3 regions of the Terrabacter sp. 2RAF25 genome follow, and region 2 is predicted to be linked to each of the others. Evidence: predicted binding sites of a transcription regulator. Region 2 holds the regulator's gene; each other region holds the start of a gene.

Region 1 (9,535 bases), on a different contig from region 2:
GACCATCTTGCGCACGGTCTCGGCCTGGGCGGCCTCACCGTAGGTGACTTTGTCGAGCTTGGTGACGCCGTCGACGAGCATCGCGATCTCGTCACCGAAGTCACGTCGCAGCTCGTCGAGGCCGTATGCCGTGTCCTCGACGGTGTCGTGCAGCAGCGCGGCAGCGAGGGTCGGGGGCGTCATGCCCAGCTCGGCGAGGATCGTCGTCACGGCGAGCGGGTGCGTGATGTAGGCGTCGCCGCTCTTGCGCATCTGCCCGTCGTGCGCGTGCTCGGCGACGGCATACGCCCGCTCGATGACCGAGAGGTCGGCCTTGGGGTGGTTCTGGCGGACGGCCGTCATGAGCGGCTCGAGGACCGGGTTGCCCGCAGGGCGCGCGGCACCGAAGCGAGCGAAGCGGGCGCGCACCCGCGACGGGGTGGACAGCTCGCTGCGGACGTCCTCGCTCATGAAGAGAGTCTAGGCGGTCGGCCCGAGGTCACACCGTGAGGATGGCGTTGACGGGCCGGTCCGCGAGACGGTCTCGGCCGTCGAGGAAGCCGAGCTCGATGACGAACTCGAGGGCGGTCACCTCGGCGCCGCCGCGCTCGATCAGCTCGCAGGCTGCTGCCGAAGTGCCGCCCGTGGCCAGCACGTCGTCGATGAGCAGCACGCGGGCACCGGACTCGAACGCGTCGGCCTGCACCTCGACCTCGGCGGTGCCGTACTCGAGGGAGTAGGAGGAGGCGATGGTGTCACCGGGCAGCTTGCCGGCCTTGCGGATCGGCACGAAGCCGAGCCCCAGGGCGAGGGCCACGGGTGCTCCGAAGATGAAGCCGCGAGCCTCGATGCCGGCGACCACGTCGACCCGACCCGAGTAGCGCTGCGCGATGTCGTCGACGAGGGACCTGAAGGCCGCCCCGTCGGCGAGGAGCGGGGCGATGTCCTTGAACACGACGCCCGGCTTCGGGAAGTCGGGCACGTCGCGGACCCTCGCTGCCACGAGGTCACTGGTCTGGCTCACGCCGGCTCCTGCTGGGTGTCGAGAGCGGAAATGCGGACAGGTGGCCCGCCGCGGCGGGCCACCTGTGTCAGCGGCGGGACTTGGGCGCGCGCTTGGGTTGGTTGCGCGGTCCGGCGGACTGGGCGTACTTGTGCACGGGTCGCGGTGCGCCGTCGGGCAGCCCGGTGGACGCAGCGGCCCCGGTGGAGTCGGACCCGACGGCGACCGTCTCGGCTGCGTCATCGGGCACCTCTGCCCCCGTTACAGCCGACGAGGCGCCGTGCCGCGCCACGTACTTGTCGAGCTGGCGGACGGCCGGCTCGTTGCGCCGCAGGTCGACGAGCAGCGGGGTGGCGATGAAGATCGAGGAGTAGGCGCCGACCCCGATGCCGATGAAGAGGGCGAGCGACAGGTCGAGCAGCGTGCCCGGGCCGAGCAGCGTGAAGCCGACGACGAGGACAGCGGCGATCGGCAGGAGCGCGACGACCGTGGTGTTGATCGACCGGACGAGCGTCTGGTTGACCGCGAGGTTGGCGGCCGCCGAGTAGGTGGAACGCTTGGTGCGGAACGCATCGGCGGTGTTCTCCCGCACCTTGTCGAAGACGACCACGGTGTCGTAGAGCGAGTAGCCGAGGATCGTCAGGAAGCCGATCATCGACGACGGCGTGATCTCGAAGCCGAAGAGCGCGTAGATGCCGACCGTGATGACGAGGTCGTGCAGCAGCGCCACCAGGCCGGAGACAGCCATCTTCCACGTTCGGAAGTAGAGCGCCATCACGATCGTCACGAGGATGAGGAAGACCACGAGACCCTGGATCGCCTGCTGGCTCACCGACTGGCCCCAGCTGGGTCCGATCAGCGAGGCGCTCACCGAGCTCGCCGGCACGCCGAACTCCTTGGCAAGGGCAGCCGTCGCCTCGTCGGTGCGCTCGGACGCGGCCTCGGACTGCACCCGGACGGTGTTCTGGCCGACGATCGTCGACACGACGTTGCCCTGGATGCCGGCGTCGGCGATGGCGGTCTGCGCCTTCTCCTCGTAGCCCTGGCTGTTGGTGACGCCCTGGATGCGGAACTCGGAGCCTCCGCTGAACTCGATGCCGAAGTTCAGACCCTTGACGAAGATGCCGACGAGGGCCAGGGCGATGAGCACGGCCGAGAGGGCGTACCAGGTCTTCTGGCGCTTGATGAAGTCGATCGAGCGCTTGCCCGTGTAGAGGTCGTTGCCGACCTGAGCGAAGTTGATCATGCCTGGGCCTTCCCCTCGGCGACGCGGGCCGAGCCCACGGTGGCGGGCGGGCGCTGGGTGCCGGGCGACCCGAACTGGCCACGGCCCCGGTAACGAAGGGTGTCCTTGGCGCCGAGGCGCTGCGGGTCGAGACCCGACCACTTGTGGCCGCCGCCGAAGAACGTGGTGCGAGCGAGCAGCTGCACCATCGGGTGGGTGAAGAGGATCACGACCGCGAGGTCGATGAGCGTCGTCAGGCCCAGGGTGAAGGCGAAGCCGCGCACGTTGCTCGAGGCGAGGAAGTAGAGCACACCGGCAGCGATGAAGTTCACGGCGTCGGCCGCGATGATCGTGCGGCGGGCGCGCTTCCAGCCGGTCTCGACGGCCGCGACGAGCGGACGTCCGTCACGCACCTCGTCACGGATGCGCTCGAAGTAGACGATGAAGCTGTCGGCCGTGACGCCGATCGCGACGATGAGGCCGGTGACGCCCGCCATCGTCAGTCTGAAGCCGTGCGTCGTGCCGAGCACCGTGACCGAGAGGTAGGTGATGATCGAGGCCACGACGAGCGAGGCGACGGTGACGAACCCGAGCGCGCGGTACTGGATGAGCGAGTAGACCACGACGAGCAGCAGGCCGACGAAGCCCGCGAGCAGGCCGATGCGCAACTGCTCCTCACCGAGCTGCGGCGTGATGTTGTCCTGCGTCTGCAGCGCGAACGAGATCGGCAGCGCGCCGAACTTCAGCTGCTCGGCGAGCTGCTTGGCCGAGTCGATGGTGAACGACCCGGTGATCGAGGCGCGACCGTCAGAGATGACGGCGCGTGCCTGGGGCGCCGTGATCACGCTCTTGTCGAGGACGACGGCGAACTGGTCGAGCGGCGGCTGGGACTGCAGTCCGTAGAGACGCTTCGTGACGGCCGCGAACTTGGCCTTGCCGGCGTCCTTGAACGAGAGCGCGACCTCGACGATCGAGGTGGGCTGGCCGTTCGGGCCGGGCTGGTAGCCGCTGCTCGCGTCGGCGATCTCGCTGCCGTTGATCTCACTCGGGCCGAGGACGTACTTCGTGGCACGGTCCTCGCCACACGTGGCGAGCGGCTGGTCGGGGTCGTCGAGGATCTTGTCGACGGCGCCGGGGGTCGCACAGTTGAGGGCGACGTACTGCTTGGCGACCTTGGTGGCTGCCTCGGCGGCCTTGGCCTGGGTCCAGCCGATGCCGGTGAGGCCCTTGACGGCTTGCGCCTGGATCGCGGCCTCGGTCTGGGCCGCAGTCGGCGCGGTCGGCGCCGCCGGAGCGGTCGTCGTCGCAGCAGGGGCCGGCGTGGTGGGCTTCGCGGTGGCCTTGCCCGTCGGCGTTGCCGGGGTGGTGGCCGCACGCAGGGCGCCGGGCACGGCGCCGTTCTGGGCGGTCGCGGACGTCGACGGTGTGGCCGCGCCCGTGGCGGACGGCGTGCCGGAGGCCGGCGTGGTGGGGGTGCCGGTCGCGGTGCCCGACGGGGTGGGCGTGCCGGTCGTGCCACTGCCCGGGCTGACCTGCGTCGCGTTGGTGTCGAGCGCCTGCACGAAGACGGCGCGGAACCGCAGCTGCGAGGGCTTGCGGATGGCGTCGAGCTGCTCGGGCGACGGCGTGCCCGGGATCGACACGACGATGTTCTGGCCGCCCTGGGTGGCGATCTCGGCCTCGGAAACCCCGTTGGCGTCGATGCGCTGGCGGATGATGTCCACGGCGCGGTTGACCTGACCCTCGTTGATCTTCTCGGCGCCGACGAGGACCGGCTGGAGCACGAGCTCCGTGCCGCCCTCGAGGTCGAGGCCCAGGCGCGGGGTGGTCGAACCGCCACCCCAGGCGGTGAGACCGCCGACGAGGCCGCCGAGGCCGAGGATGACGACGATCAGCGCCAGGAGGCTGCGTCTCGCCGACTTCTTGGTGGAGCTGCGTGCCACGAAACCCTCACTGACCGTTCTGGTGAGAACCCGGAGCTGCGTCCGCGGCATCGTCGGGGACCGAGTCGTTGCCCGTGGAGCCCGTGGTGCCCGTGGCGCCCTGGGCTGCCGGCGTGCCGGGCATCGTCGCGGCGTCGGCCTGCTTCATCGCGATGGCGCGGCGGTCGAAGCGGACCGTGGTGCCCTCCGCGATCTCGAGCCACGCGGTGCTCTCGTCCAGGTGCTTGACGGTGCCGTAGACGCCGGACGAGGTGACCACGTGGTCGCCGACGTTGAGCGACGAGCTGAACTCGCGCATCTGCTTCATCCGCTTGTTCTGGGTAAAGAACAGCCAGCCCAGCAGCAGCAGGGGCAGCGCGAAAATCAGCAACGAGAAGGCCCCGGTGTTGTTCATGTCAGCTCAGTCCTTCGCATCTTCGTCGGTCGTCCGGCGCACACCGCGACCCTTCGGTTCGGGTCGGGTCTCGCGTCAACGACCGGGAGCACCGGATGGTGCCGCGGCAGCGGCGATGGTGCCCGCAGGAGTCTACGTGCGCCGGTGCAGTTTGTCAGACCAAGGCGGGCCGTTGAGACGCAACCTCGTGTCACGTTTTGGTCGCGCTCGGCGGGCTGGAGACGGCGCCGAGGGCGTGGCTCGGTGGGCCCTTCACGAGTCGAAGCGGCCTCCGCCGGACTCCCCGATGGGCAGGGTCGCGGACCACATCGACTGGGCCTCGACCGGCGGCGTGAGGCCGAGGTGCTGCCAGGCGAGCGTCGAGGCAGCGCGGCCCCGAGGCGTACGGACCATGAACCCCTCGCGCACGAGGTAGGGCTCGGCGACCGTCTCGACGGTGTCGGGCTCCTCCCCCACCGCCACCGCGAGGGTGGAGAGGCCGACGGGTCCGCCGTTGAACCGGCGGCACAGGGCGTCGAGGACGGCCCGGTCGAGCCGGTCGAGGCCTCGCTCGTCGACGTCGAAGAGCTCGAGCGCCCGCCGGGCGGCGGAGTGGGTGACCCGGCCGTCGCCGTGCACCTGCGCCCAGTCGCGGACGCGTCGGAGCAGCCGGTTGGCGATGCGGGGTGTTCCGCGTGAGCGCAGGGAGATCTCGCGGATGCCGTCGTCGTCGGCGTCGAGGCCGAGGAGGCGGGCCGAACGGTGCAGGATCGTCACGAGGTCGGCGGCCGCGTAGTAGTCGAGGTGGCCGGTGAAGCCGAAGCGGTCGCGCAGCGGCGCCGGCAACAGGCCCGCCCGCGTGGTCGCCCCGACCACCGTGAACGGCGGCAGCTCGAGCGGGATGGCGGTGGCACCGGGACCCTTGCCGATGATGACGTCGACGCGGAAGTCCTCCATCGCGAGATAGAGCATCTCCTCGGCGGAGCGCGACATGCGGTGGATCTCGTCGAGGAAGAGCACCTCACCCTCGGCGAGCGACGACAGCACCGACGCGAGGTCGCCGGCGTGCTGGATTGCGGGCCCGGACGTGATGCGGATGGGTTGCTCGAGCTCGCTCGCGACGATCAGCGCGAGCGTCGTCTTGCCGAGGCCGGGCGGGCCGGACAGCAGCACGTGGTCGGGCGGAGTGCCCCGACGGCGGGCCGCCTTGAGGACGAGGCCGAGCTGCTCGCGCACCCGCGGCTGCCCGGGGAAGTCGTCCAGGCGCTTGGGTCGCAGGGCCGCCTCGACCTGGCGCTCGTCGGTGTCGCTGCGGGCGTCGACGATGCGGGCGGTCGCGTCGAAGCCGTCCTCCCACACGTCGGGTGCCTCGTCGACGTCCCAGGACCGGTCGACGCTCATCGCCCGAGCTCCTGCAGGGCTGCGCGCAGCAGGGCGGAGACCCCGGCGCCGTCGGCGGCCAGGGGTGCGACCTTGTCGAGGGCGTCGTCGGCCTGACGGGCCGTCCAGCCGAGCCCGACGAGGGCCTCGCCCACCTGCTCGCGCCAGGCCTCGCCGCTGTCGAGGTGGACCGGCTCTGCGTGCCCGGCCGAGCCCGGCAGCGCGCCGAGCTTGTCCTTGAGCTCGAGGACCATGCGCTCGGCGCCCTTCTTGCCGATGCCGGGCACCTTGGTCAGCGCGACGAGGTCAGCGGTGCCGAGGGCCACCCGCACGGCGTCGGGCGTGTGCACCGCGAGGACGGCGAGGGCCAGCCGGGGGCCGACGCCGGAGACCGTCTGGACGGTCTCGAAGACGTGCTTCTCGTCGTCGGTGGCGAAGCCGTAGAGGGTCAGCGAGTCCTCGCGGACGACGAGGCTCGTGGCCAGCTCGGTGGGCTGCCCCAGGCGCACCGAGGTCGCCGTGGCGGGCGTCGTGTGCACGAGCATGCCGACGCCGCCGACGCCGACCACGACGGAGTCGAGGCCGACCTTGAGGACGGTGCCGGAGAGCGAGGCGATCATCGGGGCTGGGCTCCAGGGGTGGGTCGGGTGGGTCGGGTGGTGCGGGCGAGCTGGTTGGAGGCGGCGCGCAGCCGCTGCACCGGCGGGACGGCGGCCGGCGGGACCCGACGGGGTATGCCGCTCCCCCGGCCTGCCGTGCGCGCGAGCACCTCGACCCGCGCCTCCTCGAGCCGGCTCTGCGTGCCACCGCGCCAGACGTGACAGATCGCGAGGGCGAGCGCGTCGGCGGCGTCGGCCGGTTTGGGCGGGGTGTCGAGTCCGAGCAGCCGGGTCACCATCGTGGTCACCTGTGCCTTGTCGGCGCGACCGTTGCCGCTCACCGCGGCCTTGACCTCGGTGGGCGTGTGGAGCGTGACGGGCAGACCGAGCCGCTCGGCGATGATCATGACGATGCCGGTCACCTGGGCGGTGCCCATGACCGTGGACACGTTGGTGTCGGCGAAGACGCGCTCGATGGCCACGGCCTCGGGCCGGTGCCGGGCGAACCACTGCCGCATCTCGTCCTCGACGGCCACGAGCCGCTTCGGCGTCGGGTCACCCGACGGCGTGCGGATGACACCGACCTCGACGAGGGACAGCTTGCGCCCGGGGACGCCGTCGACGACGCCCACGCCGCACCGGGTGAGCCCGGGGTCGACTGCGAGGACGCGCACGGCATACCTCCTTGGGGGCGTCGGGAGTCTCGGACCATCCGAACAGGTGTTCGGGACAACGCTAACCGCCCTCCCCCGAAACGACGGGAGGCACGCCGGTCCCCGGCGTGCCTCCGCACCTGATGTCGAGCCGGAGCTCACTCCTCGTCGTCGAGCTGCGCCAGCACGTCGTCGGGGATGTCGCCGTTGGCGAAGACGTTCTGCACGTCGTCGCTGTCCTCGAGGGCCTCGATGACGCGGATCATCTTCTTCGCGCCGTCGAGGTCGAGCGGGACCTGGAGGTTCGGCACGAACGATGCCTCGGCCGACTCGTAGTCGATGCCGGCGTCCTGGATCGCCTTGCGGACCGCGACGAAATCGGTGGCCTCGGAGATGATCTCCCAGGTGTCGCCGTTGTCGTTGACCTCCTCGGCGCCGGCCTCGAGCACGACCTCGAGGATGTCGTCCTCGGAGCCGGCCTCCTTGAGGACGGTGACGACACCCTTGCGGTTGAAGACGTAGGACACCGATCCCGGGTCGGCCAGCTGGCCGCCGTTGCGGGTCAGCGCCGTGCGAACCTCGGCGGCGGCACGGTTGCGGTTGTCGGTGAGGCACTCGATGAGCACCGCGACGCCGTTCGGCGCGTAGCCCTCGTACATGATCGTCTGCCAGTCGGCCGCACCGGCCTCGGCACCCGAGGCGCGCTTGACCGCGCGGTCGATGTTGTCGTTGGGCACCGACGTCTTCTTGGCCTTCTGGATAGCGTCGTAGAGGGTCGGGTTGCCGGTGGGGTCGGCGCCGCCCTGACGGGCCGCGACCTCGATGTTCTTGATGAGCTTGGCGAAGAGCTTGCCGCGCTTGGCGTCCTTGGCCGCCTTCTGGTGCTTCGTGGTGGCCCATTTGGAGTGGCCGCTCATGCAGTGTCCTCGCGTTCCGGTGACTGGCTGGCACCGGACTGCTGGAGTCGGTGCGCTCTGACGATCGAGACGAACTCGGCGTGGATCCGGCGGTCGCCGCCCACCTCGGGGTGGAACGACGTGGCCATCAGGTTGCCCTGCCGGACCGCGACGATCCTACCGGCGGCCGCTCCTTCGCTCACGCGGGCGAGCACCTGGACGTCCGGGCCGGCGTCCTCGACCCAGGGTGCGCGGATGAAGACGGCGTGCACGGTTCCGCTCGCGACGGGGTCGGACCAGGCGTACTCGAGGTCCTGCTCGAACGAGTCGACCTGGCGGCCGAAGGCGTTGCGCCGCACCGTCACGTCGAGGCCACCGAGGGTCTGCTGGTCGGGTCGGGCATCGACGATGCGGTCGGCGAGCATGATCATCCCGGCGCAGGAGCCGTATGCCGGCATGCCCTCCGCGATGCGGCGCAGCAGGGGCTCGCGCAGCTCGAAGGCGCGCACGAGCTTGTCCATGACGGTCGACTCGCCGCCCGGGATGACGAGGCCGTCGACCCGCTCGACCTCGGCGGGGCGGCGCACCGTGACGGCCTCGGCCCCCAGGGCGGTCAGCGCGTCGAGGTGCTCGCGCACGTCGCCCTGCACGGCGAGGACGCCGATGCGCACCCGCTCTCCTGGTGCCGGCGTCGTGATGGTCTCGCCGTCGGTGGTCGTGGTGCTCACCGGGCAAGCGTAGGGCTGCGCCGCGACCGATCCGTCGTGGGGCTCCCCGACGCGAGCCACCGACGAACCGTCTGGCATGCGAGACGGCTGTCGTACCTGCCCTGACGCCACGGCGAGCCCACCGGCTACGTTGCCGCCATGACGACGGTGCACACCCACGACGCCCTTCTCGCCCGCGCCGAGCGCGCCGACGCGGAGTCGCCGCTGCGCGACACGCGTGACCGCTTCGACCTGCCCGAGGGCGTCATCTACCTCGACGGCAACTCGCTCGGCGCCCTCCCCCGTGCCGTGCCGGCCGTCGTCGACGACGTCATGCACCGGCAGTGGGGAGAGCGGCTCATCCGGTCGTGGAACGAGGCCGACTGGTGGGGTGCCCAGACGCGGGTCGGCGACACGGTCGGCCGACTCGTCGGCGCCGCACCCGGACAGGTCGTCGTCACGGACTCCACGTCGGTCAACCTGTTCAAGGCGGTCGTCGGTGCGGGGCGCCTGCGCCCGGGGCGGCGCGTGGTGCTCACCGACCCCGACTCGTTCCCCACCGACCTCTACATGACCGAGTCGGCCGCCGCGCTGGCCGGTCTCGAGGTGCGTCGCGTCCACCCGCGCGATGCGGTGGCCACCATGAGTGAGATCGGTGAGGACCTGGCCCTCGCGTCCTACTCGAGCGTCGACTACCGCACCGGCGAGGTCTGGGACCTGCCGGCCATCACCGAGGCTGCGCACGCGGTGGGCGCGCTGGCGTGCTGGGACCTGTGC
Region 2 (9,535 bases):
CGATGTCGGGGTGGTCGACGTCGAGGACGACCATCTTGGCCGCGCGACGCGTGGCGCCGCCCGACTTGATCGTGCCGGCGGACGCGTCGGCGCCGCGCATGAACGACACCGGGCCGGAGGCCGTTCCACCGGAGGAGAGCAGCTCCTTGGAGGAGCGGATGCGCGAGAGGTTCAGGCCGGCGCCGGAGCCACCCTGGAAGATCTTGCCCTCCTCCTTGTACCAGTTGAGGATCGAGTCCATCGAGTCGTCGACGGCCAGGATGAAGCAGGCGGAGACCTGCTGCGGGCTCTTCGTGCCGACGTTGAACCAGACGGGCGAGTTGAACGAGAAGACCTGGTGCAGCAGCGCGTAGGTCAGCTCGTGCTCGAAGATGTCGGCGTCGGCGGGAGACGAGAAGTAGCCGTTGCTCTTGCCGGCCGCGACGTAGGTCAGCACGACCCGGTCGATGAGCTGCTTGAGCGAGACCTCGCGGGCGGCCGTGCCGACGGCACCGCGGAAGTACTTCGTGGTGACGATGGTGCTCGCGTTGATCGACCAGAAGTCGGGGAACTCGACCCCGCGCTGCTCGAAGATCGTCTCGCCGGTCTTCCAGTTCTGCTGGACGACGTCGCGCTTCTCCCACGTCACCTCGTCGTACGGGTGCACGCCGGGCGTGGTGTAGATGCGCTCGATCTTGACGCCCTTGGCGCTTGCCTTGGAGCGTGAGCTGCGGTTACCGATCTCCGTCATTTCGTGCGGCCTCCCTGACCGATGTGCTGGTGGTTTGAGTCTTGCTGGTGGCACCGACAGTGGTCGGGTCCGGGTGTTCGTCGAGGGTGGTCACCGCTGGGCGTCGAGCTGAGAGGGAGCATGAGGCTCCTCCCCCAGCGCGTCGCGCTCGGCTCGGAGGAGCGCTATGGCTCCCTCGAAGTCCTCGAGGCTCTCCCAGGCCTGGTAGACGCTGGCGAACCTGAGGTAGGCGATCTCGTCGAGCTCACGCAACGGCTCGAGGACGGCCATGCCGACCTCGTGCGCCTCGATCTCGGCGTTTCCCTGCGACCGGATGGTCTCCTCGACCTTCTGGGCGAGGAGGGCCAGGTCGTCCTCGCTGACCGGGCGTCCCTGGCACGACTTGCGCACGCCGGAGAGCACCTTGGCCCGGCTGAACGGCTCGGAGGCGCCCGACCGCTTGATCACGTTGAGGCTCGAGGTCTCGAGCGTCGTGAAGCGGCGGTTGCACTGCGGGCACTGACGCCGTCGCCGGATGCAGGCGCCGTCGTCGGTGGTGCGCGAGTCGATGACCCGCGAGTCGGTGTGGCGGCAGAACGGGCAGTGCACGTCTGGTTACCTTTCCTTCCCCGAGACCCGGTCGTTCAGCGTGGTGCGGCCGCTCCCGTATGCCGTCCGGGTCGGGACCCAACGCAGACCGGTGTTCGTGGGACCGGTCGGGGCTGGGGACAGAACTGGGGATGACGTGGGGATGACCTGTGCGTAACCCCCTTGCGGCTGGGGACTACATGTGGACGTCTTACATCTGTGTAACTACTAGATGTAGGGGTAACTGTAGGCACGCTGTGACCTCGATCGCAAGCGAATCGCGAACGTCCGTCGCGACGTGTCGCTGACCTGCACAAACGTCACACAAGCCTCATCCGCCCCGGCGTGTCGCACCCAGGCCAGGCACCGCGTCTGCGCCGAGGCACCCCAACATCTTGGGGTGCCCAGCATCGCCCACACCAGCATCTGCGGGCACGTCGGCACGCCGGAGCCCCGGATCCCCGGGGCGCCACGGACGAGCGGTCAGCCGGCCACCTCGGTGAGGCGTGCCTCGAGCTGCCGCACCCGCCCGACCAGACCCTTGAGCAGCAGGATCGCCGTGTGCGGGTGCTTGGCGATCAGGTCGTTGAGTGCTGCCTGCGACAGCCGGAAGGCCGTCGCCCCGTCCGGTCCACTCGTGACGGTCGCCGAACGATCGGCGCCGTCGATGAGGGACATCTCGCCGAAGTAGTCGCCCGTCGACAGCTGGGAGGAGCGCCTGCCGTCCACGTCCACCTCGGCCGATCCGTGGATCAGCATGAGCATCCCGCCGCCGGCGTCGCCCTGACGGACCAACGGGACACCGGGCCCCACCTCGACGGTCGAGCCGCGGGCGATCATCTCCTCCACGAGGTCGTCCGGCAGCTCGCAGAAGAGCTCGACGGCGCACAGCGAGTCCTTCAGGCTCATGGGCCCTCCTCACCACAGGTTGCGACCAGAAATCCGCTCTTCAGACGGTAGACCCAGGTGACGGTCGCGTGAGCCGAAACCCCGAAGCGCACGCGATGACGTCGACGGCCTCCGCCTCTCACGCGCGCGACATGACGCAGCAGATCCTTGCCCAGGGCCACCTCGATGACGCAGGCTTCGTTTCGTGACAAACCGGACGGTCGTGGACGAGCACTCGGACCAGGCGCAGCGGCGCGACGTCGCCCTGTGGCGCTACGACGTGCTCGGTCGCGCGCCGGGCCGCGAGCTGCAAGCGCTCGTCGACATCGCCGCGCAGCTGTGCGCCGTCCCGACGGCCGCCATCAACCTCATCACGTCGACCGAGCAGCAGCAGATCGCCACCACCGGCTTCGAACCGTCGATCTGCGCGCGCGAGGACTCGATGTGTGCGGCCGTGCTCGAGCACACCGACCGGGTCGTGGTGCCCAACGCAAGCGTCGACGAGCGCTTTCGCGACAACCCGTTCGTCACCGGGATCCTGGGCGACGTCCGGTTCTACGCCTCGGCCCCCCTCACGACCCCCGAGGGCGTGATCGTCGGTCGCCTCTGCGTCTTCGACGGCGTGCCCCGTGAGCTCGACGAGGCGCAGGAGGAGGCACTGGTGGCCATCGCCGAGCGCGTCGTCGACGTGCTCGAGCTGCGCCTGCGCACGCGCGAGCTGGAGGACTCGCTGGCCGCTCTGACCCAGGCCCGCGACGAGCTGCACCGCTCCAACGAGGCGCTCTCGGTCTTCGCGGGCCAGGTCAGCCACGACCTTCGGACGCCCCTCACGGCCATCATGGCGAGCACCGAGATGCTCGGCCAGCGGGAGGCCGTCGTCGCGGACCAGTGGTCGGGTCGCCTCGTGGCCACGGCGTTCCGATCCGCCACGCGCATGGCCGGCATGATCGAGCAGATCCTCGCCCATGCCCGTGTCGGAGCCGAGCTGCACAAGTCGCCGACCGACCTTCGCACCGTGCTCGACTCGGTGCTCGAGGACCTCGCCCCGACGCTCTCCGCCCGACGGGCCTCCGTCGATGTCGGCGACCTCCCGAGCATCCCGGCGGACGCCCAGCAGCTCTACTCGGTGCTGCTCAACATCGTCTCCAACGCGATCAAGTACGCCCGTCCCGACGTGCCGCCGGCCATCGCCATCACCGCAGACCAGCACGACCGGTCGTGGCGGATCTGCGTGCGCGACAACGGCATCGGCATCGCCCCGGCCGACCGCGGGCGGGTGTTCGACCTCTTCAACCGGGTCGAGACCTCGGTCGACGGCAGTGGCATCGGGCTGGCGACCGTCAAGCGCATCATCGAGGCACACGGCGGCTCGATCGGGATCAGCCCCGTCGACGGACCCGGCACCATCGTGTGGTTCGAGCTACCGGCGGCCGACAGCTCCGACGAGGTCCGCGAGTCCTGACCGGCCTCTGCGCCCGCCCAAGCACCAACCAGGCGACCCCGAACGACACCGGCGCACGCAGGTCGATGAATCCGCCCTGGACGACCAGCAGCGCGAACGTCGATGCGGCGGTGCCGTCGTCCATCGACTGCAGGAAGGACGTGGCGCCCGCAGCCACACCACCGTCGAGCACCGCGGCCGCGGCGAGCACTGCGACATCGACCAGAGCTGCGAGTGCTGCCCAGCGCAGGCGCTCCCCGACCGTGCCCGACGGAGCACCCTGACGGATCGGTCCTGAGAGGCCGACCAGCCGGTCCGGCCCGAGCGGATCGAGCGGATCGAGCGGCCCGACCGCCTCGAGGGCCCCGAGCTCCCCGAGCGGCTCGGCACGGTCCTGCGCGGCAGGCTGCGCGCCGGGCTCGTCGACGGGCCCGCTCACCGGGTCGCTGCGCGGCTGCAGCCCGGACCGGGTGAGGGCCGCAGCCAAGGTGACGCCGAAGCCGGCGACACCCAGCAGCACCGGTGACGACGCGGCGATGAGCACAGCGTCGGCGGCCGCGGCCGGGCCGTAGCCGGCCCACGCGACGAGCACCGGTGGAACCGCCTGCACGACCGCACTACCCAGGCATGCCCGCGCGACGAGGGAGTCCCTGCGGTCTCGGGCCAGGCGTCCGTGGGAGTGGCCCCTCGCCTGGCCGCCCCATCGCAGCGGGTCTGCCCGCGTCGCGTCGCCGTGAGCCGGTCCGGGCATCCGACGCTGCACCTGACGCGATGTGGCTCGGCCCGGTGTGAGGGGGCCGCTCACGGCACGAGCCTCGGCCAACGCAGCGGGTCGGACCCGAGACTCGGCCCCGTCGTGGTGCAGGCGCGCTCGTCGGCACCCTGCACGATGCGCAGCTCGGGCCGGCCGGCCGCGACCGCCACCAGGTTGTGCGCGCTGTCGGTGCCCGCCCTCAGGTAGTCCGAGTGGCCTGTTGACGTGCGGCCCGCGTCGACGAAGGCGGCCCGGGGCCGCATCCAGTGGTTACAGCCTGAGCCAGGGTCCTTCAGTGCGAACGTCGAGAGCCGCAAGGACCCATCCACCTCGGACGGGCGCGTGCCGTGCACCATCCAGCCGTAGCTGAACACGTCGTCGCCGACGGCGCCCAGAACGTTGAGCGCACCTGGCTTCAGTGCGGTCTGCGCGATGTCGGTGAACGGCAGTCCGGGAGCCCCGAAGACCACGACGTCGTCGATCGAGCTCGTGCGCAGACTGGCGAACCCGGCCAGCGTGGCGCCATAGGAGTGCGCCCACACCGTCTGGTGCGCGGGCCCGTCACGGGCCGCCTCGAGCCCGGTCACGAAGTCCGCGAGGGCTCCTGCGTTCTCGCGGGCAAGCTTGCCGTTGAGGACGTTCCGGTCGATGGACGACGTGATCTCGTGCACCTGGGGTGCGTCGTAGCCGATCCACGTGACGACGGCGACATCCTCCCCCTCTGCGATCGCCCGCGTCTCGGAACGCATCCTGACGAACGTGTCGTCGTAACGCCCCAGGTCTGCACCCACCATGGTGGACAGGCCGCCCACGAAGGTGACGACGTGCTCGGCACGGTCGACGTCTCCCACGGCGACGACGGCCTTGAGGTCGGGCTCCCGAGCGTCGAGGAGAAGCAGCTTTCGCGGCGCCCCGTCACGGCGGGCGAGGACGTCACGCACCGCGCGTATGCCGTCGAGCTGCTCCTGTGCTCGCGTTCGCTCGGCGGCGTTCCAGGGCGACGCCTGGCGCTGCGCCTCGCGTGCCCGAGCGGTCGCCGTGCGCTCGGCCCGGTCGAGAAGGACCAGGTTCGCCTCGTGGCGCGCGGCCGCCGGCACCCCGTCGCGAGGACCCACCCACTCAGGTCGCTCGCGAAGGGCCTGGTGTCGCTCCTCGTCAGTGAGGGACCGCCACCACGCCGCCGACGCGAAGACGCCGGCGGACGCCTGGGGCGGCACCGTCAGGTCGCTCCCTTCGAGGTCGGAGTCGGTGGTCGACTCAGCCGCCGGTCGAGCCGTCGATCCCGCCGCAGCGAGAGAGGTGGCTCCTCGCGCCGCGGCCAGGAGCGCGCGGTGCAGGTCTTCGTCGGTGCGGGTGGCCGCGCGCCGAGCCTGCTGCAGGCAGGCGTGGACCTCGGCCTTGAGCAGGTCGTCGAGGCGCGCTCGGTGCGACTCCCCGACCGGGTCGCCGAGGGAGGATCGCACCGGGAGGAACAGTCGCCCGTCGGCGTCGACCCAGGCACCCTCGTCGGACGCGCGGTGGTCGGCACGCCCGACCAGCTCGAGCGCGCTCTGCAGGCGTTGGGCGGCGTGGGCCACGGCGTTCGCCGCCACCGCGATGCTGCTCGCGAGCTGACCCAACCCGGCGACGACGGTGCCGTAGCGGTCGGCCGCGGCGCCCGAACCGGCACCGGTCCAGCGGGGCGCGGCCGAGCGGCGCCACAGCACCAGCTCGGCGAGCACGACGAGCCGGCACCGCCGCTGTTCCAGCCGCCGGCTCACCTCGAGCAGCAGCTGCGGACGGGAGGCGCGGATGTCGCGCACGGACAGGCCCGGGCCCACGGCCGTGGTGCTCACCGCGTGCCGTCGGCGGCGGCGCCACGTGCGTCACGCCGGGTGGCGCGGAGCGCTTGCCGGGCCACCTGTTCGACGGCGTCGTAGCCGTCGGCGGCGAGGCTGACGCGGCGACCGAGCTCGCGCAGCTCCCACTGTGCCGTCGACAGCCGCGCCTGCCACGCAACCGCCACCTGCGACAGCCCCGAGGCGCAGCGACCACCCGGCAGGGCGATCGCCACCGGCCGGAGGTCGTCGGCCACCCCGAGGCGCCGCACCTGCCCCAGCACGTCCTCGATGGTGGCCACGCTCTCCCGCAGTGCCGCGGTGTCGATCTGGTATCTCATGACCTGCTCCCTTCCCGAGGCCAGCCACGCTAGGTCGCCGACTCGGGGCCCGGCTGGCGTCATCCACAGGCTCGGGAGGGTGGTCGTGACACGGCAGCACCCCAGACCCAGAACGCACACAGCAGAACGCCGCACCCCCTTCAGGGGTGCGGCGTCCGGGCGGCGACGGCGGGGTCGAAGCGCCGTCACCGCCAGCCGCTGGAGGTGGAGCCAACGCGGCCGATGGGGTGGGTCGAGACGAGCGGGAGCCGGCCGGGCGGCATACGCAAGGAAGCCTCAGGCCCAGGGGGCTCCCGTTGTCAGCGACTCGGGACGACGAGCTGCTGCCCGACGTGTATCTCGGTGGTGCTGAGGCTGTTGGCGACCTGGAGCTCGACGACACCGTCGGCGACGGACAGCTGAGGCAGCTCCCGCGCGGCGATGCCCGACAGCGTCTGACCCGAGCCGACCGTGACCGTGTGGGAGCCGGAGGACGCCGAGGCCAGCTGGCCGGCCAGTCCGACCGCCAGCAAAGAGACGAGCGCGGCGACGAGGAGCGCGACCACGAGCCGACCGAACCGGGTCAGGCGCAGGGGCGGCTGGGCGGCCCGGGCGGCACGGACGGCCTCACGCCCGGTCGGCACCAGCACGAGGTGCGGACGGGCCGCGGGCTGCTCTGTGGTCTGCGGCTGACGAACGGCCTCGAGGACGATGGCGCTCATGGTGACCTCCCCTTGCTCCTGAACTGGCGAACATGTGTTCGATAGAACGTCTGTACGATTTGTAGCACGTATGTTCGAGGAAGTCGAGACACGCATCGAACAGGTGTTTGGCAACTGTGTTCGAACCTCGTTACTCTTTCCTCACACCACACACCTCACCAGCCACCACTGACACTGGCCCTCGAGCGGTCCTCGAGCACTTCTCACGCGGTCTCGAGCCAGGTTCAGCACACGGTCTGACGAGCCGACGAAGGGGATCACCATGGGCGTGACCGAGCTTCCCGATCGCGAGACCGGCGACGGACTGACCGTGCGCCAGCGGCGCGTGCTCGAGGTGATCCGCAACTCCGTCGACCGCCGGGGCTATCCGCCGAGCATGCGCGAGATCGGTGACGCCGTCGGCCTGGCGAGCCCCTCGAGCGTCTCCCACCAGCTCAACGCTCTGGTGACCAAGGGTTACCTGCGCCGCGACCCCAACCGCCCGCGCGCCCTCGAGATCGTCTCCCCCGACGCGACGGCCGAGGAGGTCGGCTACCGCAGCGGAGACCACTACGACACCGAGACCGACTCCGGCGACGCCCGTCCCGAGGCGTCCTACGTGCCCGTCCTCGGCCAGATCGCGGCGGGCGTCCCCATCACGGCCGAGCAGGTCGTCGAGGACGTCTTCCCGCTGCCGAAGCAGCTCGTGGGCGAGGGCGACCTCTTCCTGCTCAAGGTCAACGGCGACTCCATGGTCGACGCCGCCATCTGCGACGGCGACTGGGTCGTCGTGCGCCAGCAGCAGCACGCCGACAACGGCGACGTCGTCGCGGCAATGCTCGACAACGAGGCCACCGTCAAGACGTTCAAGCGCGTCGACGGTCACGTCTGGCTGATGCCGCACAACGAGGACTTCTCCCCCATCGACGGCGACCACGCGACGATCCTCGGCAAGGTCACCGCCGTGCTGCGCCGCATCTGACGAGCGGGGTCGCCCGCCGCGGCGGGGGCCCGCTTCCAGTAGGCGTATCGCCTCGGCGGGCGCCACACTCTGACGAGTGAGTCCTGCAGAGGAGACCGCCATGGCAGCCGGGCGCACCCGCGACGTCGTCTACACCTACCGCTACCTGCGGGGCGCGATGATCGCGCTGTTGCTCATGCTGCTGCTTTCGGTGGGCTACGAGTGGTGGTGGGAGACCGGCCACACCTGCTGGCTCGGCTCGATCAGCGCCTACTACTACACGCCCGCGCGGACCGTCTTCGTCGGCTCCCTCTGCGCCCTAGGCGCGAGCCTCATCGCCTACAAGGGGCACTCGTCCGAGGAGGACGTGCTGCTCAACTTCTCGGGATTCATGGCGTTCGTCGTCGCCATGGTGCCGACCGTGCCCGACGACCGCTGCGGGCCGAACGCCTACACGCAGACACCGGCCGAGATCGCGGCGGCGGTGCGCAACAACATCTGGTCGCTCGTCGTCGTCGCCGTGATCGCGGCCGTCATCGTCGCAGCGCTCAAGCGGGGCGCCGTGCGGCGCGATGCCGCTGCGCGACCGACGACGCGGTCGGTGCTCGTGACCCTGGGGTGCGCGGGCGTTCTGCTGGTGGAGCTCACCCTCTTCCTCGTCCTTCGCGACCGTTTCATCGCCCTGAGCCACGGCATCGCCGCGGCAACCATGGTGGCCGGGGTCATCGCCGTCATGGTGCTCAGCGCGCTGCGCACCGAGGCGCGCCACCGGGCGGTCGGCGACGACGACGACGGGCGGGGCTATCGCCGCATCTACCTCGCCATCGCGGTCGCACTCACCGTCGCCTTGGCCGCCACGGTCGTCGCGGCGCTGACGGTCAGGGGCTTCGCCCACCTCGTCCTCGTCGCCGAGGTGATCGTCATCGTGCTCTTCGCGACGTACTGGGGCGTCCAGACGAAGGAGCTGTGGGACCTCGGCGAGGTCTCAGCCGACGAGGCGCGCGACCTCGGGTCCCGCGTCGAGTAGCCCTCTGCGGCTCACGACAGGGGCGTCGGTTCGCCGAGCGACCCGAGCCACCACGTGCCCGCGTCGCCGTACTCCGTCCGCTCTTCCGCCGTCATGGTGGCCACGACCCGCAGCCAGGACTCGGCGCGAGCGAGCCGTCCCAACTGCAGTGCCGCGGGCAGCGCCCGGCGGAGCCGGGTCGCGGGAACGACGTCGCTCCACACCTCGAGCCCTGCGTCGGCCACCCGTCGCAGCCGTGGGTCGTCGGGGGCTGCCTCGAAGCGGTGCACAAGCACGTTGAGCGGGATGAACAGTGCGGTGAGGGGGTGCGTCAGCACTGCGTCGCCGAA
Region 3 (9,535 bases), on a different contig from region 2:
GCGCGTGCGTCGCACCGCCCGGGCCGCGATGCTCCTGCGCAGCCTGGCCGAGCGCCTCGACCCCTCGTCGGCGCGCGAGGCCACCGCGTCTGCGGCGCCGCAGCCGCCCCACGCGGGCAGCCCGCGGCCGTGGTCGGCCCAGCAGCGGCCCGTGGCCCGACGCACCCCGCACCGCCACAGCTGACCGGCCCTCCACGCCGGAGCCCGCCGCCCCCTCCCTGCGGCGGGCTCCGTGCTGCCCCCTCGTGGCGCGCGTGCGACGATCGGGGCATGTACGTCCCCCAGGCCTTCGTCATGGGCGAGCCGGAGATGCAGGACTTCCTCGAAGCGCGGGCCTCCGGCCATCTCGTCACGGTCGGCGCCGACGGGCTCCCCGACGCGACCCTCCTGCCGATCATCGTCGACGGCGACCGCGTGCTCGGCCACCTCGGGCGCAAGAACCCGCAGTGGGGGCGCATCGCGCCGGGCTCTCCGGGCCTCGTCGTCGTGTCGGGCGCTGACGCGTACGTCTCCCCGAGCTGGTATGCCGCCAAGGCCGAGCACGGGCGCGTGGTGCCCACGTGGAACTACACCGAGGTGCACCTGCGCGGAGCGGTGACCGTGCACGACGACCCCGACTGGGTGCTCGACGTCGTCACGCGGCTCACCGAGCGTCACGAGTCCCACCGCGACCAGCGTTGGCACCTCAGCGATGCTCCCGAGAAGTACCTGCGCGGACAGCTGCTCGGCATCGTCGGCATCGAGGTGGTCGTCGAGTCGGTCGAGGGCAAGGCGAAGCTCGGCCAGAACCGGTCGGACGCCGACCGGTTCGGTGCGGTCGAGGGACTCCGGGCCGAGCCGGGCGTGTCGTCCCACGTCGTGGCCGACGACATGGAGGCCGCTCTCGAGCGATGACGCGCGCCAGCGTGGTCGCGGGAACCCTTGCGGTGCAACGCTTGCCGAACGCATGCTGTCAGCACAGACGCCGCACAGGCACCGGCCCGAGGCTCGAGTCATGGACACGACACCCCGCCCCGCTCGCCCCGTTCCCCCGACCTCCGGCGGTGGCTACCGCAGCACGTTGCGCCGCGGTCTCGGTGCCGCCGGTGCCGCCATCGCCGTGGCCTTCGTCGGCACCGCAGCCCTCGGCGCCGGCCAGGCGCATGCCGCCGGGTTGGCCGGTGGGCTCACGCCCGTGAGGTCCGAGACGCAGCCGACGCCTCACCCGCGCCGTCACGGTGCTGCGCACCCGGCCAACCTGCCGGCCGCGACGACCACTGCCCACCGCTACTCGTTCCGCGACGGGCAGCTGATCGAGCTCTGACGGGTCTCACCGGCTCGGGTCGAGCCAGGCGTGCACGAGCGGCACGACCGAGGCGCCCTCGCCGCTCGCCGCCGCCACCCGCTTCATCGACCCGGCACGGATGTCTCCGGCGGCGAAGACACCGGGCACCGTCGTCTCGAGGCTCTCGGGCGGCAGGCCCTGGCGCCAGTGGTCCTGCGGGACGTCGCGACCGGTGAGCACGAAGCCCCGCTCGTCGCGGGCGACGTCGTCGGGCAGCCAGTCGCAGTAGGGCTCGGCGCCGATGAGCAGGAACAGGCCCCGGCACTCGCGCCGGGTCTCGGCGCCGTCGCGGACGTCGCGGGTCGTGACCGAGCCGAGCCGGCCGTCGTCGCCGGCGCCGCCCTCGACCACCTCGCAGCAGGGCTGGATCGTGATGCGCGGGTTGTAGCGGATCTCGCCGACGAGGTAGTCCGACATCGTCTCGGCGAGGCTCTCTCGGCGGACGAGGATCGTGACCGACCGGGCGAAGCGGGCCAGGTGGATGGCGGCCTGGCCGGCGGAGTTGCCGCCGCCGACGACGATGACGTCGGACCCCTCCATCTCGCGGGCGGCGGTCATGGCGCTGCCGTAGTGGACGCCGAGGCCGACGAGACGCTCGATGCCCGGGGCGTCGAGGCGGCGGTACTTCACCCCGGCGGAGATGACGACGGCGCGGGCGCGCACGTCGCCGCCCTCGGTGCAGAGGCGGTGCGGCTGGGGGTTGCCGGCGGCATCGGTGCCGCCGGCGACGAAGGTGGTGACCGGCCAGCCGGTGAAGAACTGGGTGCCGAAGCGGATCGCCTGGTTGCGCGCCCGCTGCGCCAACCGCATACCGCTGATGCCCCTCGGGAAGCCGAGGTAGTTGCGGATCATCGACGACGTGCCGGCTTGTCCGCCAACGGCTTCCGCTTCGAGGACCACCGTGGAGAGTCCCTCGGACGAGGCGTAGACGGCTGCGGCGAGACCGGCCGGGCCGGCCCCGACGATCGCGACGTCGACGACGCGGTCGACGTCGACGTCGGCCGGCCTGCCGTAGATGCGTGAGGCGACGTCGCGCACGCTCCTCGCGCTGCCGACCCGCTTGGCCATGTCCATGACGAGCGGGAACTCCGGCTCACCGCCCTCGGCCGCGAGCAGCTGCAGCACGTGCTGACCCTTGTCGCTGTCGGGCGCGTAGACCCGGTTGGGCATGCCCATGCGGTCGAGGTAGTCGCGGATGCCGAGCGTGAGCGCGTCCTCGACGGGGGAGACGATGGCGACGGCGACCACCTCCGGCTCGGCGACCGTCGAGCCCCAGTCGGAGAGCAGCTCGCAGATCGCCGTGTGGAACTCCTCGTCGCGAGCGCCGCGCGGCATCAGCAGGTACGCGTCGTACTTGCCCTTCGCCATGCCGCCGCGCAGGCGCTCGGCGTCCTCCCTGAAGGTCGACACGTGGGCGGCGATGACCCGGCGCGCGGTCGGCACGGTCTGGCGCCACCAGTGGAAGGCCTGGTGCACGTCGCCGTCGGGCAGCCGCGACTCGGTGACGAACATCGCCACCTGGCCCCCGTCGGCGACGACGCGCTTCGCGGCCTGCTTGGCCTCGTGCGCCGACGTGGCGGTGGGCAGCTCGTAGTCGCGGGCGTAGCGGCTGAACTCGTCGAGCAGCTGCTCGCAGCGCGTCTCGGACACCAGGATGATCGCCGGCTTCACCCTGTCGATCCTAGGAGAGGTGCCCCCGAGAACGTATGCCGTCGGGCTCAGTCGGGCTCAGTCGGTGGACGCCGTGACGCCGGCGGCCGGCCGGGCGTCCTCCGGTCGCTGCCGGAGCGTGAGCCAGAGCCGGTGCGCGGTGATCACCAGGAGCGCCCAGGCGAGGCCGATGAGCCAGCCTGCGACGACGTCGGTGAGCCAGTGGTGGCCGAGGAACACGCGGGAGAGTCCCATCGCGACGACGAACACCGTTGCCGTCGTGATGGTGACGACGCGCTGCCAGGTGGCGGTCGTCTCGATGAGGACGAGGTAGGCCACCACGGTCGTCAGGACCGTGGCGTTCAGTGTGTGCCCGCTCGGGAAGCTCGGCGAGATCTCGAGCGGCGGCACCGCGAGGCTCGCCGGCGGCCGGGCACGGTCGACGAAGTCCTTGCCGACGATCGTCATGGCGAGCGAGCCGACCGCGGCGACCACGGTGAGGACGATCGGCGTCCAGCGACGGCGCCGCCAGGTCACGATGGCGACCGCGACAGCGGCGAGGATCGGCATGCCGACCGGCCCACCGATGTCGGTGAAGGCGGTGACGGCCGAGTCGAGACCAGGGGACCGCAGGCCGACGGCTGCGTCGAGCACCGGCTGGTCGACGGCGGCGAGTGACCGGTTGGCCACGACGCTCTCGTATACGGACTCGATGCCCTCGACGAGCAGCGACATGACGACGATGGCGACGGCGGCGAACACGACGAAGGCCAGGTGCGCCGACGACCACTGCACGACCCGGGTTGCCGCTGACACCAGCCCTCGTCCGGCACGGGTATGCCACGACGTGAGGTCGCGGGCTCCGATCGTGTCGTCGGGAGTTGGCGGCCGGCCGGGTCGGGGCATGGGCCCATCCTCACCCATCCGGGCGCCCGGGTTAGACGTCCGCTGTGTCATCGGTCGCCGTCCCGCTGCCTCCGTGGACTGAAGGAGTCCCGGCCTTGCGAATGTCATTTCGCATCGATGGCTCTCGCCTCTTGATTCTCGCTCGAACTGGTGTTCGAATAGGAGTGAGAGGTGGAGGACGACAGGGGAGGTCGGCATGACGAGCGTCATGAGGACTGGCGCGACGCCGCCGGTGCCGACTGCTGCCCGACACGAGTCGGATGCAGTGCTGGAGCTGTCCGACCTCTCAGAGCTCTATCGCGTCCGGGCGCTGCATCGCGATCCAGTGCGCATCCATGACCGGTCGCCCGCAGAACGTGCCGTGCGGCGCGAGGTGGCCCGGAGCGTCCTGCAGCACCAGCTGCCCGCACTCGTCGCCGAACTCATGGCCGCGGCGACCGACGACCTCGCGGTCGAGCCACTCACCGAGGGTGAGGCGATGGCGAGCAGTGAGCTGCGGGTGATCGAGGCCGTGGAGCGGTGCAAGTCGGTGCTCGACGGTGTCGCGCTCGAAGCGCTGGCGCGGCTGGAAGTGACCATCGAGGCCACCGAGGACGCGAGGTTCGCTGCGCTCGGCCGCCCGCGACCGTCAGGCTGGGTCGGCGCTGCCGAGCTCACCGTGCTCGAGGTCTCCACGGCGACGGGTCTGGGGCCGCAGGAGGTCGGCGCTCGCCTCGACCTCGCGACCACACGCAGCCCGGGAGCGGTCGAGCTCCGGTCTCGCCTGTCGCGCGGCGAGGTGAGCCTCTACCGGGCCTGCGCCATCGAGCACGAGATCCGGCAGCTGCCGTCCGAGGCAGGGCCGGGCATCGTCGAGTCGACCCTCCGAGCGAAGGACGATGCGCCGCCCTCGCCGACGCTGTTCCGTCAGCGCCTCACTCGCACCTGTCTGGCCGCCGATCGTGAGGCCGCGGCCCGCAGACGTGTGGCCAGGAGGCGGCGCGGTGCCCATGCGCGCATCGACGGTGACGGCCTCGGGGTGCTCACCGTGACCAACGACGCCGACAAGGTCATCGCGGCGATGGAGCGCGCCGATGCTGTCGCTCGTGCCGCGCGGCAGGCCGGTGATCCGCGCTCGCTCGACCAGCTGCGCGCCGACGTCATCACAGACACGCTCGTCTTCGGCTGCGTCGACCTGTCACCACGACCCTCCGAACCTGCGGACGCCGCAGGCGCGGCCGGCATCGCGGGCGGCGTGGGCGCCCCGCGGGCGGTCCTTCTCGGACACACCAAGGCGGGACGTCGACCGGCCGCGCACGTCACGATCGTCGTTCCCGTCAGCACGGCCCTCGGGCTCGATGACGCGCCGTGCGAGATCCCCGGCTACGGGTGGGTCACGGCCGAGCATGCTCGGCAGATCATGCTCGGCCCCGACTCGACCTGGCGCCGGCTGCTGGTGGATGCCGAGACGGGCGCGGCGCTGAGGCTCGAGACGAGCGCCTACCGCCCGACCGCCGTGATGCGTGCACACGTCGAGGCCGTCGACGGCACCTGTCGCGGTCCGGGCTGCACGGTCCCGGCCGCGCGCTGCGACCTCGACCACGACATCCCGTGGCCGCACGGTCCGACGACCACCACCAACCTCACCGGCAAGCACCGGTTGCACCACAACGTGCGCACCCACGGTCACTGGCGGGCCGAGCGAGATCCCGACGACCACACGGTCCGGTGGCGCACGGTGGCCGGGCGCCGCTACACGAGCCGTCCCTGCGACTGGCTCGAGGTGCTCCGAGACTCACCGCCGCATGACCGTTCGAGCGATGACTCCGGCGAGCGCTCGCGCGACCCGCAGGAGATCGACGACCCACCGCCCTTCTGACCTTGCTCCGCCCGGGATCAGCCGCCGAAGTCCTGGGTCCAGTAGGCGCCGTAGGGGCCGCCGGTCGCGTAGCCCACGCCGATGGCCGTGTAGCGGCAGTTGAGGATGTTGGCCTTGTGACCCGGGCTCTTCATCCACGCCGCCATCACGGTCGACGGGGTGCGGTAGCCGGCCGCGATGTTCTCGCCGAGCCGCGAGCCGGTGTAGCCCTGCGCCCGGATCCGCTGCACGAAGGTGCGCCCGTCGGGCGAGGTGTGCGAGAAGTACCGCCGCTTGGCCATGTCGGCCGAGTGGGCCTGGGCCGCGCGGGCGAGGCGCGCGTCGGAGACGAGGCCGCGGCACCCGACCTTGGCGCGCTGCGCGTTGACGAGCTGGACCACCTGCTGCTGATAGGTGAGGGCGGCGCTCGCCGGTGCCGCCGCGGTCGCCAGCGGGGCCGCGGCCAGCAGGACGGTCAGGCCGGCGAGGACGGCCGGGCGGGTGCGACGCGAGCGGTCGGTGGGGGCGGGCGTGGTCTTCATGGTGCCTCCGGGTGGCGTGACTCCGGCCGTATGCCGTCCGGCCACGGTAGGCGCGTACGCGTCGGCGCGCCCGCGAAAGCGACAAAATGGACACCTCGAGTGCGGCTCCCGCTGTCGGCGTCAGCCGTGGCGCTCACGGTGCTCGGCCCGCCACGACGTGTACGCCTCGACCCGCTCCACGGCGTCCCATGCGTCCTTGAAGATGCGGGCCGACTCGGCCTTCACCGGGTCCTCGGGCCCGCGCTGGAGCTGGCGCCTCCCGTGCGATCCGCTCTGCCCGCGCCGTTCGGGCGGCACCGGGCCGTCGTACTTCTTCCCGTCCGGGTGGTTGGCGTAGCGCCGAGCCCGGGTGAACCCCATCTGGAGGTACTTGCGCGCGAGGTCCGCCCCCACGAAGTCGCCCGCGGCCAGGTAGGAGTCGAACCTGGACCGGATCGCCGCAGCGCTCTCACGCGCGACGTCGGGCGTGCGGAAGCGCCACAGCGGCAGCAGCTCGTCCTTGTACGGCTGCGCCCGCAGCACCCCCTGCTCGCCGCGCCCCACGCGGTAGAGCTCCGGATGGGCTCGCAGGTCGACGGCCGAGAGATCGAGTCCCTCGTACGGGTCAGCAGGCGGCGTCACCCCCTGACCATTCCCGCTCGAGCACCACCACCGTCGGTGCGGCTGGCTAGCGTGCCTCCCATGACCATCGAGGTGCGCCCCGCCACGCACGCCCGGTTCGACGACGTCGCCACGATGCTCGGCCCGACGAACCCGGCGAGCACCGTCTGCTGGTGCCTGAGCCACCGCCTCGACTCGAAGACCAGCAGGGCGCTGGTGGGCGCCGCTCGCGGGGAGTACGTCGAGAAGCTGACACGGCGCCGCGTCGCTCCGGGCGTGCTCGCCTACGACGGCGACGAGGTCGTCGGCTGGGCCGCGGTCGCGCCGCGCTCCGAGCTGCCCTTCGCGCGCTCGACGAAGATCCCGCACGTCGACGACCTGCCGGTCTGGTCGGTCTGGTGCATCCGCGTGCGACCCGGCCACCGTCGGCGCGGCATCTCCCTGCCACTCCTCGAGGGCGCCGTCGACTACGCCCGTCAGAAGGGGGCGCCGGCCGTCGAGGGCTACCCCGTCGACAACCACGGAGCCAAGGTCGACCTCACGATGGCCTACGTCGGCACCCGCGGGCTCTTCGAGCGTGCCGGCTTCACGAAGGCCGCCGACACCGACTCCGTCTCGGGTGGCTTCCCCCGCGTGGTCATGCGCCTGGCGCTGTCCTAGGGTCGGCGCCATGACGGTCGTCGGTGCAGACGGACTCGCCCGCCCCACGTGGGCCTCGGTCGACCCGCTCCTCATGGAGTACTACGACACCGAGTGGGGCGTGCCGATCCGCGACGAGCGCGGCCTCTACGAGCGCATCTGCCTCGAGGGGTTCCAGGCCGGGCTGTCCTGGGCGACCATCCTGCGCAAGCGTCCCAACTTCCGCGCTGCCTTCGCGGACTTCGACCCCGACGTCGTGGCCGCCTTCACCCAGGGCGACGTCGAGCGGCTGCTCGGCGACGCCGGCATCATCCGGCACCGCGGCAAGATCCAGGCGACGATCACCAACGCCCGGGCCACGATCGCGTTGCGCGACGAAGGCGGTCTCGTCGACTTCGTCTGGGGCTTCCAGCCCACCGACACGCCGCGCCCCGACACCCACGCCGACGTGCCGACCGTCTCCGACGAGAGCAAGGCGCTGTCGAAAGCCCTGCGCAAGAAGGGCTTTGCCTTTGTGGGGCCCACGACGATGTATGCCCTCATGGAGGCGGTCGGAATCGTCGACACGCACCTGCTCACGAGCCACCGCCGCGGCAGCTCCGGCGTCTGGCCGGCCTAGCCGAGGATCGCCTTCGCGGCGTTGTGGCCCGGGATCGAGCTCACTCCGCCGCCACGCCGGGCGCCGGCGCCGCCGAGCAGCATGTTGGCGTATGCCGTCTCGACCCCCCAGGTGCCCACCTCGGCGTCGCGCTCCGCCCAGGGCCACTGCAGCGAGCGGTGGAAGATGTTGCCGCCCGGCAGGCCCACGGACTGCTCGAGGTCGACGGGGCTCTTCACCTCGATGCAGGGGTTGCCGTCCGTGTCGCGCAGGAGCACCGACTCGATCGGTTCGCCGAGCACCGAGTCGAGCGACCGGATCGTCGCGAGCAGCGCCTCCTTGGTGGCGGTCTCGTTGTCCTCGCGGAAGAGCCGTGCCGGCAGGTGCAGGCCGAACAGCGTCAAGGTCTGCGCCTCGCTCGAGGCGAGCTCCGGCCCGAGGATCGAGCGGTCCGACAGCGTGTGGCAGTAGATCTCGCACGGTGGCAGGTCGGGGATGTTGCCGGCCGCCGCCGTGGCGTACGTCTGCTCGAGCTGGCCGTAGCCCTCGTTGATGTGGAAGGTGCCGGCGAAGGCGGCAGCCGGGTCGACGGCCGCATCGCGCAGGCGGGGGAGCCGGGTCAGCAGCATGTTGACCTTCAGCTGTGCGCCCTCGACGTCGGGCTCGGTCTCGACCGGGGCGGTGCCGGACGCCGCGAGCAGCCGGTTGAGCACCGTCGGGGCGCACGCGGCGACGAGCGACGCTCCCGACGCGCTGCCGCTGCCGGCCGATCCGCCGGCCCACGCCACCTCGCCCGTCGACGGGTCCACCGACGTCACGTCAGCCCCGGTCACGATGGTCGCGCCGGCCGAAACAGCCGCTGCGGCAAGGGAGTCCGTCAGGGCCCCCATGCCACCCACCGGCACGTCCCAGTCGCCGGTGCCCCCACCGATGAGGTGGTAGAGGAAGCAGATGTTCTGGCGCAGGTCGGCCTCGCCCAGCGAGGCGAACGTGCCGATCAGCGCGTCCGTGGCGATGATGCCGCGCAGGGTGTCGTCGCTCGTCACCGACTCGATGAGCTCGCCGATCGGCTGCGTCGTCAGGGCGTCGAAGAGGGCGTCGTCGCCGGCCAGCGCCCGCACGTCGTCGCGTGACCGCAGCGGCTCGAGCACCGTCGGGAAGAGGCGCTCGGCCACGCGCCCCATGCGTGCGTAGAAGTCGGTCCAGCCGGCATACGCGTCGTCGCTGCCGGTCAGCCCGCGGAAGGCCGCTCGGGTGGCCGCCTCGTCGGCGTTGTCGACGAGGAGCCCGCGGTCGGGGTCGGCCGGCACCGGCGTGTAGGAGGAGAACCGCCGCCGGATCAGGCGCAGGTCGAGGTCGAGGTCGGTGAGCACCTGCCGCGGCAGCAGCGACACGAGGTAGGAGTAGCGCGACAGTCGGGCGTCGACGCCCGTGAAGGC

The links. The regulator LexA, encoded in region 2, represses DNA repair genes until DNA is damaged. The targets are predictions, from matches to a motif close to TCGAACANNTGTTCGA.
Region 1: the regulator LexA is predicted to act here: its motif matches at 7,215-7,230, upstream of ruvC (crossover junction endodeoxyribonuclease RuvC).
Region 3: the regulator LexA is predicted to act here: its motif matches at 4,023-4,038, upstream of AB4091_RS19795 (HNH endonuclease signature motif containing protein).

The regions. Positions count from the first base shown of each region.
Region 1 covers NZ_JBFRGJ010000005.1:3,457-12,991, forward strand. Annotated here, with positions in the region: gene AB4091_RS13730 (RelA/SpoT family protein) at 1-450, opposite strand, end outside; gene AB4091_RS13735 (adenine phosphoribosyltransferase) at 479-1,003, opposite strand; gene secF (protein translocase subunit SecF) at 1,071-2,228, opposite strand; gene secD (protein translocase subunit SecD) at 2,225-4,150, opposite strand; gene yajC (preprotein translocase subunit YajC) at 4,158-4,544, opposite strand; gene ruvB (Holliday junction branch migration DNA helicase RuvB) at 4,797-5,924, opposite strand; gene ruvA (Holliday junction branch migration protein RuvA) at 5,921-6,523, opposite strand; gene ruvC (crossover junction endodeoxyribonuclease RuvC) at 6,520-7,176, opposite strand; gene AB4091_RS13770 (YebC/PmpR family DNA-binding transcriptional regulator) at 7,314-8,072, opposite strand; gene pdxT (pyridoxal 5'-phosphate synthase glutaminase subunit PdxT) at 8,069-8,779, opposite strand; gene kynU (kynureninase) at 8,918-9,535, shown strand, end outside.
Region 2 covers NZ_JBFRGJ010000008.1:212,617-222,151, reverse strand. Annotated here, with positions in the region: gene AB4091_RS18830 (vitamin B12-dependent ribonucleotide reductase) at 1-730, opposite strand, end outside; gene nrdR (transcriptional regulator NrdR) at 821-1,318, opposite strand; gene AB4091_RS18820 (Crp/Fnr family transcriptional regulator) at 1,781-2,206, opposite strand; gene AB4091_RS18815 (sensor histidine kinase) at 2,391-3,647, shown strand; gene AB4091_RS18810 (hypothetical protein) at 3,565-4,236, opposite strand; gene AB4091_RS18805 (alpha/beta hydrolase) at 4,428-6,215, opposite strand; gene AB4091_RS18800 (hypothetical protein) at 6,212-6,538, opposite strand; gene AB4091_RS18795 (LysM peptidoglycan-binding domain-containing protein) at 6,838-7,239, opposite strand; gene lexA (transcriptional repressor LexA) at 7,502-8,200, shown strand; gene AB4091_RS18785 (hypothetical protein) at 8,277-9,206, shown strand; gene AB4091_RS18780 (phosphotransferase) at 9,218-9,535, opposite strand, start outside.
Region 3 covers NZ_JBFRGJ010000009.1:59,029-68,563, forward strand. Annotated here, with positions in the region: gene AB4091_RS19770 (hypothetical protein) at 1-184, shown strand, start outside; gene AB4091_RS19775 (FMN-binding negative transcriptional regulator) at 271-894, shown strand; gene AB4091_RS19780 (hypothetical protein) at 995-1,303, shown strand; gene AB4091_RS19785 (FAD-dependent oxidoreductase) at 1,310-2,995, opposite strand; gene AB4091_RS19790 (phosphatase PAP2 family protein) at 3,053-3,880, opposite strand; gene AB4091_RS19795 (HNH endonuclease signature motif containing protein) at 4,077-5,738, shown strand; gene AB4091_RS19800 (CAP domain-containing protein) at 5,756-6,259, opposite strand; gene AB4091_RS19805 (DUF4385 domain-containing protein) at 6,380-6,880, opposite strand; gene AB4091_RS19810 (GNAT family N-acetyltransferase) at 6,941-7,519, shown strand; gene AB4091_RS19815 (DNA-3-methyladenine glycosylase I) at 7,530-8,117, shown strand; gene AB4091_RS19820 (phytoene desaturase family protein) at 8,114-9,535, opposite strand, start outside.